DNA from 3 places in the Kitasatospora azatica KCTC 9699 genome. Region 2 is predicted to be linked to each of the others. Evidence: riboswitches for the same ligand, from Rfam matches in the RefSeq annotation. Region 2 holds a riboswitch; each other region holds the start of a gene.
What was found. A riboswitch is a leader RNA that binds a small molecule or an ion and turns the genes downstream of it on or off. The one in region 2 is predicted to bind cyclic di-AMP.

Region 1 (7,259 bases), on a different contig from region 2:
GCCGTCCACCAGCTGCGCCGCCGGCTCGGCCTGCCGCGCCACCGCCGGTCACCCGCGCTGCGCACCCTGCACGGCTTCTCCCCCACCGTGCTGCCGCGCCCGGCCGACTGGCACCCCGACCTGACCGTGACCGGCTACTGGTGGCCCGCGCCGACCCTCGACTGGCAGCCGCCGCCGCAGCTGACCGACTTCCTGCAGGCCGGCCCGCCCCCGGTCCTGGTGGGGTTCGGCAGCCTGGTCGCCGACGCCGAGCGGCTCGGCGCCACCGTCGGCTCCGCGCTCCGGGCGGCCCGGGTGCGGGCCATCGTGCAGACGGGCTGGACCGGTCTGCAGGTCACCGGTGGCGGGGCAGCGGACGACGTGCTGATGATGGACGAGCTGCCGCACGACTGGCTCTTCCCGCAGCTGGCCGCCGTGGTCCACCACGCCGGCGCGGGCACCACCGCGGCGGGCCTGCGGGCCGGCATCCCGGTGGTGCCGGTCCCGGCCCAGCTGGACGCGCCGTTCTGGTCGGCCCGGCTGACCGCACTCGGCGTCACCCCCGGTCCGGTGCCGCTGCGCACACTGACCGCCGAGCGCCTGGCAGCCGCCCTGCGCCACGCGGTGCGCGAGCCCGGCTACCGGGACCGGGCCCGCGCGGTGGCCGACCGGATCGCCTGCGAGGACGGCGCGGCGGGCGTGCTGCGCGCGGTGGAACAGATCGGCTAAATCCGCCGATTGGGGTCTACACTGGTCATACACCAGACACAGGAGAGAGCCGCACCGCCGATGGAGACGTCCACGGCCGTCCGAGCGACTCCCTTGTCGTGGGCCTGGCTAGGCCCCCGGCAGGTCCACTCGATAGTGCAGTCCCGCGCGACGGCCAGGATGCACGAAACCGAGGTCGTGACCTACCGGGGACTGTCGTGTCCGGCGCCGCCCGGCTCCGGCGGCAGCTCCTGCTCGGTCCAGATGGTCTTCCCCGACACCGTGTACCGGCTCCCCCAGCGACTGGTCAGCTGCGCCACCAGGTAGAGCCCGCGCCCGCCCTCATCGGTCAACCGCGCCCGGCGCATCCGCGGCTGGGTGCTGCTGCCGTCGGACACCTCGCAGGTCAGCGCGTCGGCCCGGATCAGTCGCACCGTCACCGGGCCACCGGCGTACCGGATCGCGTTGGTGACCAGCTCGCTCAGCACCAGTTCGGTGGTGAAGGCCAGCTCGGCCAAGCCCCAGGCGGCGAGCTGCGCGGTGGCGTCCTCGCGCACCTTGGCCACCGCGGCCGGGTCCGGTTCGACCGACCAGACGGCGGTGTCGGCGGCCGGCACCGTCTTGGTGCGGGCCAGCAGCAGCGTCACGTCGTCCTGCAGCCGGGTCGGCGGCAGGTCGGCCACCAACTGCTGCCCGGCCGCCCGCAGCGATCCCTGCCCGGCGCTCACCAGGGCCAGCCGGCGCAGCAGTTCGGCCATCCCCGCGTCGATGTCGCCCTCACCGCGCTCGATCAGCCCGTCGGTGTACAGGGCGAGCACGCTGCCCTCGGGCAGCTCGACCCGGACCGACTCGAACGGCAGGCCGCCGACGCCGAGCGGCGGCCCGGGTGCGACCGGCAGGAAGTCGGCGGTGCCGTCGGGGTAGGCGACGGCGGGCGGTGGATGTCCGGCGCTGGCCACCGTGCAGACCCGGGCGACCGGATCGTAGACGGCGTACAGGCAGGTGCCGCCGAAGGTGCTCGGCTCGGGACGGCCCGGTCGGGCCGGCCGCGCCTTCGACGCGTACTCGGAGGCCGCGACCGAGGCACTGCCGGCGCCGAACTCCGCGTCCAGGTCGATGTCCGCGACCAGCGCCGACTCCACCAGCAGCTGCGCCACCAGGTCGTCCAGGTGCACCAGCAGTTCGTCTGGCTCCAGGTCCAGGTCGGCCAGGGTGCGTACGGCGGTGCGCAGCCGTCCCATGGTCGCGGAGGCGTGCAGCCCGTGGCCGGTGACATCGCCGACCACCAACGCCACCCGGGCCGAGGAGAGCGGGATGACGTCGAACCAGTCGCCGCCGACCCCGCCGACGGTGTCGGTGGGCAGGTAGACGCTGGCAGTGGAGACGGCGGCGACCGAGCGCACGGCCGGCGGCAGCAGACTGCGCTGCAGGCCGATCGCGGCCCGGTGCTCGCGGGCGTAGCGGCGGGCGTTGTCCAGTCCGAGCGCGGCGCGGGCGCCGATCTCGCGCATCAGCGCCCGGTCCTCCTCCTCGTAGGTGTCCTTCCAGCGGTCGCGGCGGGCGGTGATCCGGCCGAGCAGCAGACCGCGGGCGTTCAGCGGGACGGTGATCGTCCAAGCCTCGGCCGGGTCCTCGGGTCCGGTGTCGCCGGCCGGGCCGACCAGCACCGGGTCCCCGGGGGCGGGCACCGCCTCGGGCGGGCCGGCGACGGCGGTGCGGCGCAGCAGCAGGCGGCCGTCGGCGTCCGGAACCGGCTCGGCACCGGTGAAGACGGCGGCGGCGATCTCCACCACGGCCACGTCGGCGAAGCCGTCGGCCAGCGCGTCCGCCAGGTGCTGGGCGTTCTCGGTGATCGAGAGGGTGTGGCCGGCGGCGGCGGTGACCTCGTGCAGCAGGGCCAGCCGGCGGCGGGCCCGGTACTGCTCGGTGATGTCGGTGAACAGCACCGTCGCGCCGATCACCGTGCCGTCGGCGGCCTGCAGTCGGAAGGCGGAGAGCGCCATCATCCGGCCGCTGCGCGGGTCGACCAGGGTGCGGGCCAGCTCCTCGGCCAGCACCAGCGGGCGGCCGGTCCGCAGCACCTCGCGCAGGTGGGACTCCAGGGCCTCGGCGTCCTGCGGCTGGAGGAAGTCGCCGAGCCGGCCGCCCGGCAGCGAGCTCGGCACGCCCGAGTAGGGCAGCAGGTGGGTGTTGGTGCGGACGATCCGCAGCTGCTCGTCGAAGACCGCCAGGCCGATCCGGTCCTGCAGGAAGAGCTCCCGGGTGAAGGCCTCGTCCTGGCGCCAGCGGTCGGCGGTGTCGGCTGGTGCGCCGAGCACCACGAAGCGGGCGGCGTGCCGGTTGCCGGGGGCCGCGCCGCGAAGCGTGAGGATTCTGACCTCCAGGTCGAGCGGGCTGTCGCCGCCGGTGCGCACGGTGGCCCGGCCGGCCCAACCGAGACCGGGTTCACCCTCGCCGTCGACGCCGCCCTCGGTCGGCTCGATCAGCAGCTCGCGCACCCGCCGACCGCGCAGCGTGCTCGCGGGGAGGGCGAGCAGCTGCTCGGCTGCGGCCGTGCAGTCCAGGATCCTGCCGCCGCCATCGACCAGCACCCCTGCCACGCCGTCGAGGAACGGGAAGCGGGAGTCGTCCAAATCGTCCACCTCGCCCGGTCATGCCCTGTCCTCATCCTGTACCGGGCGGCCGCCGTCGGCGGTGCGGCGCTCCGGGAGGGGGCGAAGTTCGGCCGACCTGATCCTTCGACCGGCCCGATCGCTCTCAGTGACCGCCCGCGTCCAGCAGCTCGACGTCCGCGATGTTGCGCTCGATCTCGGCGGCGGGCAGCGAGACGGCCAGCGCCCAGTAGTAGACGGCCAGCGAGAAGCCGGCGATCACCGCGATGTCCCACCAGAGCGGCAGGTTCCCGGTCGCGCCCTCGCCGAACTGGCCCTGCCAGGAGAGGACGCCCATTCCGGCCAGGTAGACCGGCAGCCACTGCCCGGCCCGGAAGTCCATCCGGGGCGCCCGGGGCAGCCCCTTGGACCTGGCGTAGGCGGCGTAGGAGCCGAGCAGCAGGTAGCCGATCAGGATCGAGGCGCCGAGCCGCCACAGGGTGTCCCAGCCGGCCCAGTAGATCACCAGGTTGGCCACCACGAAGGCGATCGGCGAGATGATCTGACCGGCCGGCAGGTGGTAGGAGCGCTCCATGGCCGGGAAGCGCTTGCGCAGGACGCCGAAGGCGAGCGGCGCGCCCGCGTACATCAGCACCACGGCGGAGGTGATGAAGCTGACCAGCTTCTGCCAGCTGGGGAACGGCAGGAAGCAGAGCACCCCGGCCACCCAGGCGATCAGCAGGCCGAGCCAGGGCACCGCACGCCGGTCGGTGGCCTGCATCGACTCGGGTGCGTAGCCGTTGCGGCTCAGCCCGTAGGTGATCCGCGAGCTGGAGGTGACGTAGATCAGGCCGGTGCCCGCAGGCGAGATGATCGCGTCGATGTAGAGCACCGAGGCCAGCCAGCCCAGGCCGATCAGCGTGGCGAGGCCGGCGAAGGGGCCGCTGATTCCGGTGTACGTCAGCTGGTCCCAGCCGCCGGAGAAGGTGTTGGCCGGCAGTGCGCCGATGAACACCACCTGCAGCAGGATGTAGATCAGGCTGCCGATCAGCACCGAGCCGAGCACCGCACGCGGGATGTCCCGGCGCGGGTGGGTGCTCTCCCCGGCCCACTGGATGGCCTGCTCGAAGCCGAGCAGCGCGAAGATCACCCCGCTGGTGCTGATCGCCGCGAGCACGCCGCGGGCGCCGAACGGCGCGAAGCCCTGGCTGCTGAAGTTGGACCCGTGGAACTCCTTGATGCCGAAGACCAGGATGGTCAGCACCGGGACCGCGATCTTCCACCAGGTGGCCGCGTTGTTGGTGCGCGCCAGCCACCTGACTCCGAAGAAGTTGATCGCCACGAAGACCGCCAGCAGCGCGGCCGCGACGACGAAGCCGGAGGCGGTCAGCGTCTGGTCCTTGGCGTGGAGCAGCCCGTCGGCCCAGGTCCAGTGCTGGGCATAGCCGATCATCGCCTGCACCTCGATGGGCGCGATGGTGGCGGCCTGCAGCCAGGTGAACCAGCCGAAGGACATCCCCGCGAAGCCGCCGAAGGCGTAGTGCGGGTAGCGGGCGGTGCCGCCGGCCACCGGGAAGAGGCCGCCCAGCTCGGCGTGCACCAGGGCGAGCAGCACGATGGCGACCGTGCCGATGCCCCAGGAGAGCAGGGCCGCCGGGCCGGCCGCCTTGGCGGCCTTCTCGGCGCCGAAGAGCCAGCCGGAGCCGATGATCGCGCCGACCGAGGCGAACAGCAGACCGACCAGGCCGACCTCCCGCCGCAGCGCGTGCTTCGGGGAGCTGCGTTGGGTCCCGGCAGCGGGTGACGCCATGGCTGCGGCCTCTCTCATGAACGAACAGGGCTTGTCCGACGCTGCCTCAGCTCACGCGGCCCGCGCACGCCGCGCGCCGGTGGCGGTCACCCGTGATCAGCCGTCCGGCGCAATAGTCCGACTCCCCGTCGACTCCCCGTCGGCTCCCCGTCGGCTCCCCGCCGACTCCCGGCCGACTCCCGACCGTGTCCCAATCAGTCCGTAGTCGTAGGACCAGCGAGGCTTCTGTGATTCTGGCGTGACGTGTGCGATGCGGGGTTGTTATCGAGGTGATGATCCGTCTAGTCTCCCTGCAACCCGCCACAGCGGGCACCCGAACGCGGTACGCCGAGTCCTGCCCACCGCGCTTTCCGGGACCACGACGACACCTCTGGGCAGGGGCGGGGGACCCAGGTTCAGTGCCGTCTCCCACGGCTTGGGGTGAAGCCGCCCGCCGGATCCGATCCGCGCGGGTGGCCGGGCCAACCTCCCGGTCCGAACCCGACAGCTCACCTCGCAGGCGTGCGGAGAGGGACGTTCCATGGTGTTTTCCGGTTCCGGCCGCCACCGCCGCCCGACCCAGACCGACCGCGCCGTGGCCGCCGCCACCGTGGCGGGCGCGGGCCTGGCCCTGCCGCTGCTGACCGCGACCGGCGCCCACGCCACGCCGAGCACCACCTGGGACGCGGTCGCCCAGTGCGAGACCGCGGGCAACTGGGTCGCCAACACCGGCAACGGCTTCTACGGCGGGCTGCACCTGACCGCGCGGGACTGGGTCGCCTACGGCGGCGACGAGTACGCCGCCGATCCCTCGCACGCCACCAGGGACCAGCAGATAGCCATCGCGGAGAAGCTGCTCGCCGACCGCGGGCCGAGCGCCTGGCCGGGCTGCGAGTCGGTGTCCGGACTGGCCCAGGCGACCACCACGCCGACACCGGCGCCAAGCGCGCCGACGTCGACCACGCCCGGCAAGCCGGATAAGTCCGACAAGCCCGACAAGCCGACGTCCGGGCCGTCGACGCCGACCGCCCCCACCGACGCGCCGCCGGCCACCCCGCCGACGCCCACCGCCCCGACCGCCGGCACGCCGAGCGCACCGGCGACCACGGCCACTCCGGCGCCCGCGTCCTCCGCTCCCGGCACGCCCGCCACCAGCACTCCCCGGCGGACCAGCCCCCCGCGCCAGCCCCCACCACGCCCAGCGCTACGCCGACCACTCCGGCGCAGCCGCAGCCCGGCACACCGGCGCCCGGTTCCGTGCCCGCTCAGCCCCAGCCCGCCCCGATGCCCGCGCCCGCACCGCAGCCCGGCTCGCAGCCCGCCCCCGTCGGCGGCCCCTACACCGTGCAGAGCGGCGACACCCTCTACGGCATCGCCACCAGCCACCACCTCGACGGCTGGACCCAGCTCTACCAGGACAACCTCGGCGTGGTCGGCGGCAACCCCGACCTGATCTTCCCCGGCCAGCAGCTCCAGCTCCCCTGAGCCGGGGCGCCCCGGCGTCCGTCGGAATCGGCCCGTCAGAATAGGGCCATGTCCCGACGAACCACCCGCCCCGCCAAGAAGCCCGCCGCCACCCGCACGAGCGACTGCCCGTGCGGCCTGCCGGCGAGCTACGACGACTGCTGCGGCCGACTGCACCGCGGTCTCGCCCAGGCGAGCACCGCCGAGCAGCTGATGCGCTCGCGCTACTCGGCCTTCGTCGTCCAGGACGTCGGCTACCTGCTGAGCAGCTGGCACCCGGACACCCGGCCGAGCGCGCTGGATCTCGCGCCGGAGCTGCGCTGGGAGCGCCTGGAGATCCTCGGGGGCACGGACGGCGGCCCGTTCCACACCTCGGGCACCGTCGAGTTCCGCGCCTACTACCGTGAGGGCCGCAGCTCGGGGACGATGCGCGAGAACAGCCGTTTCGTCCGCCACGAGGGTGCCTGGGTGTACCTGGACGGCGAGGTCGAGGCGGACTGAGCCCCGCACCGCCCCGAGGAGTCCGATGACCGACGTCCACCCGCCCGCCGTCCTGCCGGCCGAACTCCAGCCCGCCGCCCCACCGACCGAACTCCCGTTGGCCGAGCTTTCGTTGGCCGAGCTGCCGTTGGCCGAGCTGCCGTTGGCCGAGCTGCCGTTGGCCGACTACCTGCGCACCCTGCCGCACGGAATCCTCTTCGGCGCCGTCCACTTCACCGACCCGGACG
Region 2 (7,259 bases):
CGTCGCTGCCCGAGGCGAGGGTCCGGCCGTCCGGACTGAAGGTGACGGCGTTGACGAAGTCGGTGTGCCCGGTCAGTGCGCCCATCGGGCGGTGGCCGCGGACGTCCCAGAGCCGGACCGTCCGGTCCTCGCCGGCCGAGGCCAGCACCCGCCCGTCGGGACTGAACGCGACCGCGAAGACCGAGCCCTGATGGCCGGTGAACTCCGCCACCTGCTGCTGCGTGGACAGGTCCCAGAGGCGGATGGTCTGATCGGCGCCGGCCGAGGCGAGCAGCCGCCCGTCCGGGCTGAACGCGATGCCGAAGACCGACCCGTCGTGCCCCGCCAGGGTGCCGGTCAGCCGGTGGTGGGCGACGTCCCAGAGCCGGATCAGGTGCGCGGCGTCGGCTGCCGCGACGGTCCGCCCGTCCGGGCTGAACGCGGTCTGCCACACCTCGGCGAACGGGTGCACGATCAGGGCGGAGGCGCCCAGCTCCCAGAGCGCCGCGGTCTGGTCGAACCCGGCGGTGGCGAGCAGCGTGCCGTCGGCGCTGACGGCGACGCCCTGGACGTAGTCCGTGTGCCCGCTGAGGGTGCCGACCACCCGGCGGGTGGCCAGGTCCCAGAGCCGGACCGTACCGTCGCCGCCGGCACTGACCAGGGTCAGCCCGTCGTCGGTGTAGGCCACGCTGTTGACGTCGTCGCTGTGGCCGATGAGGGTGGTGATCAGGTGGTGCTCGACGGTGTCCCAGAGCCGGACGGTGCGGTCCGCGGCTCCCGAGGCCAGCGTCCGGCCGTCCGGGCTGAAGGCCAGGCCGAGGACTTCGTCACTGTGGCCGGTCAGGGTGGCGACCGGGTTGCCGGTGCCGGTGTCCCAGAGCCGGATGCTGTGGTCGGCGCCGGCCGTGGCGACGGTGTGGCCGTCGGGGCCGAAGGCCACGGCCAGGATCTCGCCGGTGTGGCCGGTCAGGGTGGCGATCAGGGTGTGACTGGCGGTGTCCCAGAGGCGGGCCAGATGGTCGTCACCGCCCGCGACCAGGGTCCGCCCGTCCGGGCTGAACGCGACCGACCGCACCGAGCCGCCGGAGCCGAACAGGGTCACCGTCGGCCGACGCCCCGTCACGTCCCAGAGCCGCACCGTGCCGTCCGCGCTCCCCGAGGCGACGGTCTCGCTGTCCGGGGCGAAGGCCACCGTGCGCACCGAGCCGCCGTGACCGGTCAGGGTGCTGTCGGCCTGACGGTCCTTCACATGCCAGATCTTCACTGTGCAGTCCGAGCTGCCGGTGGCCAGCCAGATGCCGTTCGGACTGAAGGCCACCGCGTTGACCGCGCCGGTGTGACCGGAGAGCCGGCCGGCGAACGGCTGGGCCTGGGTGCTGAGCAGCGCGCCCCGCGCCTCGGTGGTCGGCGCGGTGCGGTACGCCTGGTCGGCCAGCAGCATCGAGGCCTCGGGCCGGCCGGCGGCCAGCGCGGCGGACTCCGCCGCCAGCGCCTTGGAGAGGGCGGTCCGGCGCTCGCCGAACGCGGCCGACCGCTGCTGGTAGGCGACCCCACCGGCGGTGACGGCCAGCACCAGCAGCACCGCGAGGACGACCAGCAGTTGCCGCCGCCGGCGGACCTGCCGACGGGCCGTGCGCTGCCGCTCCTCCTGCTGGTTGTGACTGGCCGTCAGGAAGGCGGCCTCGCGCTGGGTCAGCGCGGCACGGCGGTCGGGATCGCGCAGGAAGTCGTAGGCGGTCGCCAGCCTGGTCCCCCGGTAGAGCGCGGCCGGATCGCGCTGCTCGCGCTCCCACTCGGCGGCGGCCTCGGCCAGTTGCTGGCGCACCAGCAGCGCGGCCCGGTCCTCGTGCAGCCAGCCGCGCAGCCGGGGCCAGGCCCGCAGCAGCGCCTCATGGGTCAGCGTCACCGTCTGGCTGTCGACGGTCAGCAGGCGGGCCTGGACGAAGGCGTCGAGCACGGCGGCACTGCCGGCGGGCAGTTGGCGGAGCAGCTGGTCGCGCGGGACCGGGCGGCGGGCCTCCTCGCTCTCCTCGCTCTCCTCGCTCACCTGGATCAGCTGCAGCAGCAGTTGACGGGCCGTCTGCCGGCCCTGGTCGCCCAGGCCGGTGAAGACGTTCTCAGCAGTGGCGGCGATGGCGCCGCGGATCCCGCCGGTGCGCAGATAACCGGCCACCGTGAGGGTGCTGCCCTCGCGCTGCTGCCAGGTGGCGAGCAGGGCATGCGAGAGCAGCGGGAGCACGCCGGCCACGCCTGCGGCCAGCGGATGGCGGGCGGCCGGGAGCGGCCGATCGGTGGCCGAGTCGGCGGTCGAGCCGGTGGCCTGGTCCGGGAGGGTGAGCTCGGGCAGGCCGAGGTCGCGCAGCAGCACCTCGACCAGGCCCGGCTCCAGGGTGAGGCTGGCCGCCGCAGCCGGGCGGGTGATCGTCTCGCGCAGTTCGCCCGCGGTCATCGGGCCCAGTGCGAGCAGGCCGCGGGTGAGCACCGGGGCCAGCTCGGGGTGGTCGAGGCAGCGGCCACAGAAGTCGGCCCGGATGCCGAGCACGACCAGCGGCGGTGTGTCGGTGCCGAGGTCGCAGATGGGAGTGGTCGCCAGCTCGCAGAGCCGCTGGATGAAGGCACGGCGCTCGGCCTCGTCGGTGCAGAGGGTGAAGACCTCCTCGAACTGGTCCACCACCAGGACCAGGCCGGTGGCGGCGGTGGCGGTGCTGCCGGCGATGGCGGCGGTGGTGCTGCTGGTGGTGGTGCTGCCGGTGCCGGGCGGCCGGCTCGGCTGGGCGGGGAGTGGGGCCTGGGTCGACGGTGCGTCAAGGAGCTCGCGCAGCATGGCGAGCGGGTGCGCGGTCGGCGTTCGGACCAGCACCCGGCGATGCTGGGCCGGGCGGCCGGAGGGCAGTTCGCCGCGCTGCAGGGCGGGTACCAGGCCGGCGCGGAGCAGCGAGGACTTGCCCGCGCCGGACGGGGCGACCAGGGCGAGCGGGCCCTGACCGGCACGCTCGGCCAGGCGGTCCAGGAGCGCGGCGAGTGCGGCATCCCGGCCGGCGAACCAGTGGGCGTCCTGCGGGCCGAAGGGCGCGAGGCCGAGGTAGGGGCAGCGGGAGTCGGGGCTCGTGACCTCCGCGTCCGTCGCCGCTCGGCTCGGCTGCTCCGCCCCCGGCGCGGCAGCCGCCTCGGCCAACCGAAGCAAGGCCCCGCCGGCGCCGAGCAGGTCGTCGCAGTGGCGGGCGAGGTCGAGGCCGGCCGGCTTGCCGCCGTTCTCGATCTTGCTGAGGTAGCCCTTGCTGTAGTGGATCCGGCGGGAGAGCGCGCTCAGCGACAGGCCACGGGCCATCCGCAGTCGCCGCAGTTCGGTGCCGAAAGTGCCGGAGGTGCCGGAGGTGCCGAGGTCGCACGACTGCTCAGCCGGTTGGTCGGCCGGTTGGTCGGTGAGCTGTTCAGCTGGTGGATCGAAGTCCACGTGCACCCCGCGACACCCTGGTGGCCGCCCGTGGCGGCGGTCGGATCTGTCACGCCAAGACTACCGTTTGTAACCGTCCGGTCCGACCGGCTATGTTGTACTCCCCAACCAGTGGGGCTGAGTGGTTGAGCTGAGGAGCAGTCGGGTGTCCGGCCGAGACGCGTCGATCGAGATCATCCAGCGCGAGCTGACCGCCTTCGCCCGCCGGGCCCGGCACAAGGCCTCGCAGCTGCACCCGGAACTCTCGCTGGTGACGTACAGCATGCTCGACCTGATGAACGAGCGCGGCGGCTGCCGGGCGGCCGACCTGGCCGCCTACTTCATGCTCGACAAGTCGACGGTGAGCCGACAGGTCGGTGCGCTGGAGAAGTTGGGGTACCTGAGTCGCGAGGCGGACCCGGAGGACCACCGCGGCCAGATCCTGCGGCCGAGCGACGCCGGACTGGCCCTGCTGCGCGACGCCCATGAGATGCGCCGGCAGTCCTTCACGGAGCGGTTCACCGACTGGACCGACGAGGACGTGGCGCGGCTGGCCGGGTACCTGGTCCGCTACGGCGCGGCCGACTGAGCCCGGCAGCCGGTCTTCGCCAACGCTGAGCCCGGAGCCTGCCACCGCATACGAACGGGCGTGCTGATAGATTCGCCGCCCGTGATCATCAAGTGCACCGTGCAGCTCGCCGGCGCCGCCGCCCTGCTCGCGCTCAGCGGTTGCGCGGGCGTCTCGCCGGCTGGGCACTCCACGGTGCAGTCGACCAAGAAGCCGTCCCGGGCGGCCACCGATCTGCCGACCGCGGTTGCCGTACCGAGCGGGGGACTGCGTCCCGACGACTGCGTGCGGGCCGGTAACGCGGCCGACGCCTGCTCCTTCGGCCTGCCGCGGATCGATCCGAGCAAGCCCTGTGAGGACAACGGCCTCGGGATTGCCGGCACTGCCTACTACCGCTGCTTCGGCAGCCGCTGGGTGGACATCCACCGCTCCGACCTCCCGGTCGCCGAGCCGAGCCGGTAGGCCGCGGATCCTGGTACCCCCAGTACTCCCGCCCCTCGGCACTCCCGACCCCCCCCGGTACTCCCGACCCCCAGGTCCCCGGTCCCGGATCCCGGGCATGCAAAGCCAAAAGGCCGGTCGTCGGGGCTTTGCAAAGTTTGCAAAGCCCCGACGACCGGCCGATGGCTGAATCATCCTGGAATCAACCCGGGGAATCCCGAGGGATCAGATCAGGCGATCAGGCGGCTCAGTACGCCGAGTGGGTCTGCCAGAAGGCCCACGCCGCGTTCGGGCTGCCGTAGGTGGAGTTCATGTACTGCAGCGCCCAGCGGAGCTGGGTCGCGGGGTTGGTCTGCCAGTCAGCGCCGGCCGAGGCCATCTTGTTGCCGGGCAGGGCCTGCGGCAGGCCGTAGGCACCCGAGCTCGGGTTGGTGGCGGTGATGTTCCAGCCACTCTCGTGGCTGATGATCTGGTCGAACGAGGCCAGCTGGTCGGCCGGGACGATCGACGCGGCGAGCGCCTGCAGCGAGGCGACCGAGTTGTTGGCCGGAGCCGGCACGGCGGCCGGGGTGGCGGCCAGCGGGCTGCGGGTGTTCGAACGGCTGGCAGCCTGGGTGTCGCTCTTGGCGGACGGCGCAGCCTTGGCCGGGGCCGACTTGGCCGGGGCCGGGGTGGACGGGGCGCTCTGCGGCTTGGCCGGAGCGGCCGGGGCGGCCGGGGCCTGCGCCGGAGCCTGGGCGGGAGCCGAGGCAGTGGCCAGGGTCAGGTGCTGACCGGGGAAGATCAGGTTCGGGCCCTTGGTGAGCACGGACTTGTTCAGCTCGTAGAGCTTCTGCCAGCCACCCTGCACGTTGTGCGAGGCGGCGATCTTGGACAGCCAGTCACCCGAGACCACGGTGTAGGTCGCGGGAGCAGCGGCCGGGGCGGCAGCCTGGGGGGCGGCCTGCGGCGCGGCCTGGACGGCGGCCGGCTTGGCGGCCTCGACCACGTGGGTCGGGGCGGCGGCCTGCAGCGCGACGGCGGTGTTCTGGTGGGCCGGGGCGGCGGTGGCGCCACCGGCGGCGATCACGGGGATACCGGCACCGACGCCGGCCACGACGGCGGCGGCGACAACGCGCTTGATGGTGCTGCGGCTGGGCAGGCTGGGACGACCGTTGAGGGACATCATGAAAAGCTTTTCCTCTCCCACGCCTGCGAGGTGAGCTGTCGGATTCGGGCTGGAGTTGCCCGGCCGCGCTAGGCGCGGCTTCACCCCAAGCCCCGCCCGGACCAAGTCCGGGTGAGGCGACTTACCTGTGGTTCCCCCGCCCCTGCCGTGGTGCTGTGAAGGCACGTGCTCGCTCGGCCCGGCGGCAGGATTCGGCGTTCCGGAGAGCGAGGTTCGTGTGAGGACGAACGAGAAGCACCGTAGGCAGGTCGAAGGTCCCATCACAAGCCAATGTGAGGTGTCTCATGTTGGGACCTAAAGATCCATAACGATACAAATCGTCACCCGACGGGCCGTCAGCCCGCGTGCCACCCCTGCGGGTCCACACCCCCGGGAATCGCCTCCGCGGGGCCGTACGGCTCCCGGGTCAGGACGAAACTTCCCAGGTCAAGATGGCTGACCGTGCCGTCCGCGGCGTGCACCACGCGCAGCGGCTCACCCGCGTAGTACCCGTCCAGACCGGTCCAGCTGCCGTCCGGCTCGGGTCGGAACCGCGAGGCGCGGGCCGCGCTGCCGAGCTCGGTCAGCTCCAGCGCCCGGCCGGCCCGCAGGTGCAGGGCGACCGGGTTCGGCCCCCAGTACCAGGGCCCGGTCAGCGCCAGCAGTTGCGGATCGGCGTCGGTGAACGGCCGCCAGGGCGCGGGGAAGCGCGGTTCGCGCTCGGCCACGATCGAGACCAGGTCGGCGGCGATGGTCGAGGTGGGCGTGCCGCTCGTCACATTGGCCAGGGTGACCGCCGCCACATCGTCCTCCTCGCTCAGCCAGAGCCCGGCCAGGAAGCCCGGCATCGAGCCGCCGTGGCCGACCAGCACCCGACCGTTGCGCCGCGCCAGCTGCAGACCGAGGCCGTAGCAGGCGGTCCAGTCGCCCTCGGGCCCGACGGCCGGACGGCGCATCTCGGCCAGCGTGTCGGTGGCGAGCACCTTCTCGTCCCCGGCCAGCAGGAAGGCGGCCCAGCGGCACAGGTCGGCGGCGGTGGACCAGAGCTGCCCGGCCGGCCCCATCGCGCCGGTGTCGGTCAGCGGCTCGGGCAGCATCACATCGGCCCACGGGTGCACGGCGAAGCCACCCGCGTGCGGGGACTGCGGCAGCAGCGTGGTGCGGGTCAGCCCGAGCGGCTCCAGCACCTCCTGCCGCAGCACCTCGCCCCACGGCTCCCCGCGCAGGCGCTCCACCAGAGCGCCGAGCAGCGCGTAGCCGGGGTTGGAGTAGTGGAACCGCTCGCCGGCCGGGTGCCGGAAGGGCTGCTCCTCCAACAGGTCGGCCAGCTCCGGGCGGAGCGACCCCGGGGTGCGCTCCCACCACGGCCCGGGCGTCTCGGAGGACAGGCCGGCCGCGTGGCAGAGCAACTCGCGGATGGTGGCGCGGCCGGCCACGGTTCCGGGCAGGTGCTGTTCCAGCGGATCGGCCAGATCGAGCAGCCCCTCGTCGCGCAGCCGCAGCACCAGCACGGCGGTGAAGGTCTTGGAGATGGAGCCGATCCGGTACTGCACGTTGGCGTCGGGCGCGTGACCCTCGATCATGCTGCGGGCGCCGGACCACACCATCCGCCCGCCCCGCATCACGGCGCCCACCAGCGAGGGGGTGCGGCCCTGCGCCTGGCCGACCGCGAGACGGTGCAGCAGGGCGCG
Region 3 (7,259 bases), 4.2 Mb from region 2:
CCAGGGGCAGCCGCCTGCTGCCGAGGACGCGCCCGACACCGGGACGTCCGGCAACGACGCGCCCCAGAGCGGTGCGGCCGGCCATGGTGCACCCGACGGCGGTGCGGCTGACGAAGGCGCGGCCGAGCAGCTGGAGCGTCCGCTCCCCGAGGGCGTCCGCCGCCGGGTGGTCGGCCTGGCCGCCGACGCGCTCGGCGGGCTGCCGGCCGCCGAGCTGCCGACCACCCTGCGTCCGTACGCCAAGTTCACCCCGGCCCGCCGCGCCAAGTACGCCGGCACCGCGCTGGCCGCGGCGCTGGAGGCCGAGCCGGTCTTCCGGCTGCGGATAGCGGACCGGCTGCGCCTGGGCCAGCCGGACCTGGTCAAGGCCCTGGAGGCCGGCCAGGTCCCCGGCGCAGCCGAGCCGCTGGACGTGGCGGCCGCCGCCTACCTGCTGCGCCCGCGCGGCTGGACCAGGTTGGTGGCCGAGGCCGGCGAACAGGCCGAGCGGGCCGGCGTCGAGGACGCCGCCGCGGAGGCCGCCCGGCTGGTGGAGAAGCTCCAGGAGGAGCTGGCCACCACCCGGGCCGCCGCCCGCACCGACCTGGAGCGTCAGCGGGCCGAGTCGGAGGGCACCCGCAAGGAGTTGGAGTCGCTGCGCAAGAAGCTGCGCAGCCTGGAGAGCGACACCCGCCGGGCCCAGGCCGAGAGCCGCAAGCTGCAGGGCGAGCTCACCGAGGCCAAGGCGGCGGCGGCCACCGAGCGCGGCGCCGCCGAGAGCGAGAACCGCCGGCTCAAGCACCGGGTGGCCGAGCTGGAGAGCGCGCTGGAGACCGGCCGGCGCACCGCCCGCGAGGGGCGCAGCGTGGAGGACATGCGGCTGCGGCTGCTGCTGGACACCGTGCTGCAGTCGGCCCAGGGCCTGCAGCGCGAGCTGGCGCTGCCGGTCACCCAGCTGCACCCGGCCGACCTGGTGGACGCCGTGGTGCCCGGCTCGGCCTCGCCGCACGACGTGGCCCGGCGCGGCCTGGCGGAGGACGACCCGGCGCTGCTGGACCAGCTGCTGGCGATCCCTCAGGTGCACCTGGTGGTGGACGGCTACAACGTGACCAAGACCGGCTACCCGACGCTGCCGCTGGAACAGCAGCGGCTGCGGCTGCTGGGCGGTCTGGCCATGCTGGCCCAGCGCACCCAGGCCGAGGTGACCTGCGTCTTCGACGGCCAGGACCTGGACGTGCCGGTGATCATGGCGCCGCCGCGCGGGGTGCGGGTGCGGTTCAGCCGCACCGGGCAGACCGCCGACGAGCTGATCCGCCAGCTGGTCCGGGCCGAGCCGCAGGGCCGCCCGGTGGTCGTGGTGTCGGCCGACCGGGAGGTCGCCGACGGCGTGCGCAAAGTCGGCGCACGCCCGGTGGCGTCGACCCTGCTGTTGAACCGGTTGTCGCGTCCCTGAAGTACCGTTCGGGTACTGACCGGGGTTCACCCGGTGAAGAGTCGGTGAAAGGCGCTGCGCCAAAGGTAGTTCGCACCGGCGGGGGAGTGGCGCGAAGATGTGATGTTCACTAGGGTCTGGCGTCAAACCTATTTTTCCGGTCACTTCACCCGATCGGGTGAGCCCGGTAGAAGAAGGAGCTGTCCCTTGGCGTCCCACCGCCGTCCCAAGCAGCCGAGCCGCGCGCGGGTGTCCGTGCTCACCGCCGCTGCGGCGACCGCGGTCGCCCTCTCCGCACAGACCGGAGCCTGGGCCGACCCCAAGCCGTCGAAGGAAGACGTCAAGGCGCAGATCGACGACCTGAACGGCCAGCAGGAAGCCGCCACCGAGAAGTACAACGGTGAGAAGGAGCGCGGCGACCAGCTGCGCCAGCAGGCCTCCCAGCTGCAGGACCAGGTGGCCCGCACCCAGCAGCAGGTGACCGAGCTGCAGTCCGGCCTGGCGGCCGTGGCGGGCGACCAGTACCGCAACGGGGGAATCGACTCCTCGGTGCAGATGATGCTCAACTCCAACCCCCAGCAGTACCTGGACCAGGCCGCCAGCATGCAGGTGGCGACCTCGACCCAGACCGACGCGCTGAAGTCGCTCCAGTCCGAGCAGCGCAAGCTGGACCAGGAGAAGAAGGAAGCCGCCGACACGCTGGCCGAGCTGGACCGCTCGACCCAGGCGCTGAACGCGGCCAAGGCGGACGTGCAGGCCAAGCTGGCAGCGGCGCAGAAGCTGCTCTCCTCGCTCAGCGCCGCCGACCAGGCCGCACTGCGGGCGGCCGACCGTGCCTCGCGCAGCGACGTCCGGGCCCCGCTGAACCTGCCGCCGGCCTCCGGCTACGCCGGCGCCGCGGTGCAGGCCGCGCTCAGCAAGCTGGGCCACGCCTACCAGTGGGGCGCCAGCGGTGCCACCTACTTCGACTGCTCGGGCCTGACCCAGTGGGCCTACGGGCAGGCCGGCGTCTCGCTGCCGCGCACCACCTACGAGCAGGTCTCGGTCGGCACCCGGGTGCCGAGCCTGGCCCAGGCCGAGCCGGGCGACCTGATCTTCTACGGCGGCGACCTGCACCACGTGTCGATGTACATCGGCAACGGCCAGGCCGTGCACGCACCGCACACCGGTGACGTGATCCGGATCGCGGACGCCGCCTCGATCGGGTCCATCAACACGATCCGCCGGCCCTGATCCGGCGGACCTGACGTTCTCTCACGCCTCGATGTGAGCCCGGACACCTGTTCGTACACTTCATGATCACCTTCCGGTGACCCGCGTATCACTCACAGTCAAAGTTGGACGATTCTTCCGACAAAGATTTGAACAGATCACGGATCTGTTACTAGGGTCGTCAACCGGACCACCGCGATGGCGTTCACCCGACCCGGGTGGCAGCGGGGGTTACCGCCGAGTCTGGAAAGCGGCACGGGCAGTTGACTGCCCGACGGGGAGCCCCTGCGGGGGAGCTGCGGACCGGAGCCGGGGAACCACACGTTCCTCCGGGGTGAATCGGCGCCAGGTCGACCTGACGGTCGGTGAGGCGTCGTAGGGCAGTCTTCCAGCCCGAACCCGTCAGCTCACCCGGTAGGCGGTCGAAGGAAGAAGGATTCGTGGCGTCCCATCGTCGTCCCAAGCCCGTCGGCCGAACACGCGCGTCGATCCTGACCGCCGCTGCCGCGACCGCCGTCGCCCTCTCGTCGCAGACCGGTGCGCACGCCGATCCGACTCCCACCCTCGACCAGGTCAAGACGCAGGTCGACGACCTGAACGGCCAGGCCGAGGCTGCCAACCAGAGCTACGAGGGTGCGCAGGTCAAGCAGCAGGCGCTGCAGAAGCAGGTCAGCGACATCCAGGACCAGGTCGCCCGCCAGCAGGACCAGGTGACCAACCTGCAGTCCGGACTGGCCGGGGTGGCCGCCGACCAGTACGCGAACAACGGCATCTCGCCGACCGTGCAGCTGATGCTCAACACCAGCCCCGACCGGTTCCTGAACCAGGCCGGCTCGCTGAACGAGCTGAACAGCACCCAGGCCGAGACCCTGAAGCAGCTTCAGCAGCAGCAGCGCAAGCTGGACCAGGACAAGGCCGAGGCGCAGGCCAAGCTCACCGAGCTGGACGCCTCCACCCAGCAGCTGAAGGCCACCAAGGACGAGGCCCAGGCCAAGCTGAAGAAGGCCCAGGACCTGCTCAACACGCTGACCGAGCAGCAGAAGCAGGCGATCGCCGCCGCCGAGGCGAAGGCCGCCGCCGATGCCAAGGCCGCCGCCGACAAGGCCGCTGCGGACGCCAAGGCCGCCGCCAGCCAGAGCGCCGCCGCCTCGCGCGACACCACCCGCACCGACCTGGGCACGCCGAGCGCGCCGGCCGGCACCCCCAGCGTGCCGAGCACCGGTGGCTCGCACGCGCAGGCCGCGATAGCCGCCGCCGTCAGCAAGCTCGGCTCGCCGTACGTCTACGGTGCCGCCGGCCCATCCACCTTCGACTGCTCGGGCCTGACCCAGTGGGCCTACGCGCAGGCCGGGGTCTCGCTCCCGCGCACCTCGCAGGAGCAGGCCGGGGCGGGGACCAACATCGGCACCAACATCGCCGACGCCCAGCCCGGCGACCTGATCGTCTTCTTCGGCGACATGCACCACATCGGCCTGTACGTCGGTGGCGGGCAGGTCATCCACGCCCCGCACACCGGCGCGGTGGTCCGCTACGAGTCCGCCACGGTGATGCCGATCTCGGCGATCGTGCGCCCCTGACGAGACGTCAGCAGACAGCCCGGCTTCCCTTGGGAAGTCGGGCTGTTCTCGTATAAATGTCCGATTGGTGATCAAATATTCGTATCGGTAGGGGTTTGGACTCGTCCGTCCTGACTCGCTAACGTCTGCGCTCGGACCTCAGTTGGACGATTGGAGTCGTCAAGCCCATGGCGATGCCGCAGCGCCCGGTACCTCCGGGCCGTACTCCCCCGCAGGGCGCCGCGCGGCGGCTCGCCCGAGTGCTGGCGGTCACCGCTGCCGCGACCACCGCGCTGGCGATAACGGCCGGCTCGGGCGCGCAGGCGGCACCACGGCCGGACCGGAACGAGGTCAAGGCGCAGGTCGACCAGCTCTACGCGGAGGCCGAGCAGGCCTCGGAGAAGTCCAACGCGGCCGAGGAGGACGCCAAACGGCTGCAGCGCGAGGCCGGCAGCCTGCAGCAGCAGGTGGCCGTGGCGCAGGACTCGCTCAACACCATGCGCTCCGACCTGGCCATGGTGGCCGCCGCCCAGTACCGGGCCGGCGGGATGGACCCGGGGGTGCAGCTGATGCTCTCCTCCGACCCGCAGGACTACCTGGCGAAGGCCCGCAGCCTGGCCCAGGCCGGGCAGCAGCGCGCCGACTCGCTGCGCGAGGTGCAGCAGCAGCAGCGCAAGCTGGACCAGCGGCGCGCCGAGGCCTCCGGCAAGCTGGTCGAGCTGGAGGCGGTGCGGGCCGCGCTGGCGCAGAGCAAGCAGCAGGTGCAGGCCCGGCTGAAGAGCGCCCAGGCGCTGCTGAACAGCCTGACCGCGACCGAGCGGGCCCAGCTGGTCTCCCAGGACGCCAAGGAGGCCCAGGAGCGGGCCACCCGTGGCACCGACCGGATCGACCTGGGCAACCTGCCGCCCTCCTCGGACCGGGCGGCGGTGGCGCTGGCTGCCGCGCTGAGCAAGGTCGGCTCCCCGTACGTGTACGGATCCACCGGGCCCGGCGCGTTCGACTGCTCCGGTCTGATGTACTGGAGCTGGCGGCAGGCCGGAGTGACCCTGCCGCGCACCTCGCAGGCGCAGGCGTTCGGGGGGCAGCGGATCAGCCTCGCCGAAGCGCGACCGGGAGACCTGGTGATCTTCTTCAAGGACATGCACCACGTCGGCATGTACGTGGGCGGCGGCACCGTGGTGCACGCGCCCTACCCCGGTGCCCGGGTCCGGTACGAGAACGTCTCGGCGATGCCGGTGGCCGCGGTGGTGCGGCCCTGAGCAGCGAGCAGGCGGCCCACGCCGGAGCCCGCCCCGCCGGAGCCCGTCCCGTCACGGCGATGCCGCAGCAGCGCGGCGGCGGGATGTCCCGGCGGGCCGCGCTGCTGCTGGTCGGCGGCGCCCTGGCACAGCTCTCACTGCCCCGGGTGCCGCCGCCGCTCGACCTACCGGTCGGCCAGGCCGGCAGCGCGAAGCTGGGCAGCGCCCGGCTCGACGCGCTGCTCGCCGCACACGCCGGCGCGCTGCGCGAGGGCGAGCTGGCCCCTCTCGAGCTGGCCGAGCTGGGCTACCGGGCGACCAGCTGGGACGCCGACAGCGTGCTGGCCGAACTGGACTACCGGCTGAGCGGCATCGACGAGTACCCGGCGGTGCTGCAGCGCCGGCTGACCCTCGCCGAGGGGGCGGTGACCGGCGAGAGCTCCGCACCGAACACCGCCGCCGCGCCCTGGGACCTGGGGCCGCTGCGGCCGGTGCACGGCGCCCGCTGCCTGGTGCTCGGGCCCGCCGCGCAGGACGAACTCACCGCGCTGGCCGCGACAGGGGACCGGGCGGTCTCGGCGGTCAGCGCGGTCTGGGGGAGCGGCTGGACCGAGCGACTGCTGCTCCAGCTGCCCGCCGGCGAGGACCAGTTCGCCCAGCTGCTCGGCGTCGACCCCGGGACCTACCAGGGCATAGCCGCCGTCACCAGCGCGGCCGCCGGCGCGCCGCTGCACACCCCCGCGGACCGGGTGCTGGTGAACCCCGAGGCGTTCCGGCAGCTCAGCGCCGTCGGCAAGCAGGTGGTGGTGACCCACGAGAGCACCCATGTGGCGACCCGGGCGGACACCCACCCGTGGACCCCGCTCTGGCTCTCCGAGGGGGTCGCCGACTGGACCGGCTACCTGGACACCGGCCGCACCGCCCGGCAGATCGCCCCCGAGCTGACCCAGGACGTGGCCGCCGGCAAACTGCCCGGCGCGCTGCCCGCGGACAGCGACTTCACCGCCGGCGCCGAGGGCATCGCGCAGGCCTACGAACTCTCCTGGCTGGCCTGCGACCTGATCGCCCAGCGGCACGGCCGGCCGGCGCTGGTGGACCTCTACCGCGCGGTCGGCGCGGCAGGGCCGGGTGCCGGGCGTGACCAGCAGCTGGACCAGGTCTTCCGGCAGCGGTTGGGCTACGGGCTGACGGAGTTCAGCAAGGACTGGATCGCCCACACGGAACGTCAGCTCTCGCCGCAGGCGTGACGCCCCCCGCAGGCATCAGGCCGGTTGGGCGTCAGTCGTCCAGCAGGCTCTGCTCGTAGGCGATGCCGGGGCGGACCGGGTACTTGCGCTCGGGCTCGGCGGGCAGCAGCACGGTGGTGGCGGGCAGTTCGCCGCGGGTGGAGAGCCACAGGCGGCGGCAGGAGACGATGGTCGCGGCCGCCAGCAGCAGGTTGCGGCCGCTCAGCACGGCGACGCCCCAGGGCTGGCTGTTGACGATCTCCCCGAAGATCATCGGGAACTCGATCGTGGTCAGCACGGTGGCGATCAGGATCATCACCGCCACCGGACGCTGGCTGCTGCCACGCACCGTCAGGCAGACGGCCGCCAGGCCGACCAGCCAGATCATGTACTGCGGGCTGATCACCCGGCTGGTCACGGTGAAGATGAGCAGGGCGGCCAACGCCGCGTCATAGGTGGTGGAGGCCTGCCAGCGGCGGGCCCGCAGCCGCCAGTAGAGCAGCCAGCCGAAGCCGACCACGGTGGCGGCCACCGAGACCTTGGAGATCACCGTGACCCACGGGCCGAGCAGCTCCACCGAGCCGTAGTTCATCGAGACCAGGCCGTGCCAGCCGCC

Region 1: linked by a shared signal. The riboswitch ahead of BR98_RS40085 (transglycosylase family protein) and the one ahead of BR98_RS42300 (LysM peptidoglycan-binding domain-containing protein) in region 2 are both predicted to bind cyclic di-AMP.
Region 3: linked by a shared signal. The riboswitch ahead of BR98_RS31360 (C40 family peptidase) and the one ahead of BR98_RS42300 (LysM peptidoglycan-binding domain-containing protein) in region 2 are both predicted to bind cyclic di-AMP.

Annotation. Positions count from the first base shown of each region.
Region 1 covers NZ_JQMO01000002.1:1,060,326-1,067,584, forward strand. Annotated here, with positions in the region: gene BR98_RS04985 (glycosyltransferase) at 1-708, shown strand, start outside; gene BR98_RS04990 (SpoIIE family protein phosphatase) at 891-3,329, opposite strand; gene BR98_RS04995 (APC family permease) at 3,445-5,088, opposite strand; cyclic di-AMP (ydaO/yuaA leader) riboswitch at 5,438-5,606, shown strand; partial or broken gene BR98_RS40085 (transglycosylase family protein) at 5,609-5,899, shown strand; gene BR98_RS40090 (hypothetical protein) at 5,848-6,219, opposite strand; gene BR98_RS40095 (LysM peptidoglycan-binding domain-containing protein) at 6,352-6,552, shown strand; gene BR98_RS05010 (YchJ family protein) at 6,601-7,032, shown strand; gene BR98_RS05015 (NUDIX domain-containing protein) at 7,058-7,259, shown strand, end outside.
Region 2 covers NZ_JQMO01000003.1:437,285-444,543, reverse strand. Annotated here, with positions in the region: gene BR98_RS13140 (nSTAND1 domain-containing NTPase) at 1-3,307, opposite strand, end outside; gene BR98_RS13135 (MarR family winged helix-turn-helix transcriptional regulator) at 3,579-4,001, shown strand; gene BR98_RS13130 (hypothetical protein) at 4,062-4,442, shown strand; gene BR98_RS42300 (LysM peptidoglycan-binding domain-containing protein) at 4,669-5,589, opposite strand; cyclic di-AMP (ydaO/yuaA leader) riboswitch at 5,595-5,718, opposite strand; gene BR98_RS13120 (serine hydrolase domain-containing protein) at 5,925-7,259, opposite strand, start outside.
Region 3 covers NZ_JQMO01000003.1:4,650,172-4,657,430, forward strand. Annotated here, with positions in the region: gene BR98_RS31350 (NYN domain-containing protein) at 1-1,432, shown strand, start outside; gene BR98_RS31355 (C40 family peptidase) at 1,619-2,644, shown strand; cyclic di-AMP (ydaO/yuaA leader) riboswitch at 2,908-3,059, shown strand; gene BR98_RS31360 (C40 family peptidase) at 3,064-4,200, shown strand; gene BR98_RS31365 (C40 family peptidase) at 4,368-5,438, shown strand; gene BR98_RS31370 (hypothetical protein) at 5,498-6,664, shown strand; gene BR98_RS31375 (glycosyltransferase 87 family protein) at 6,696-7,259, opposite strand, start outside.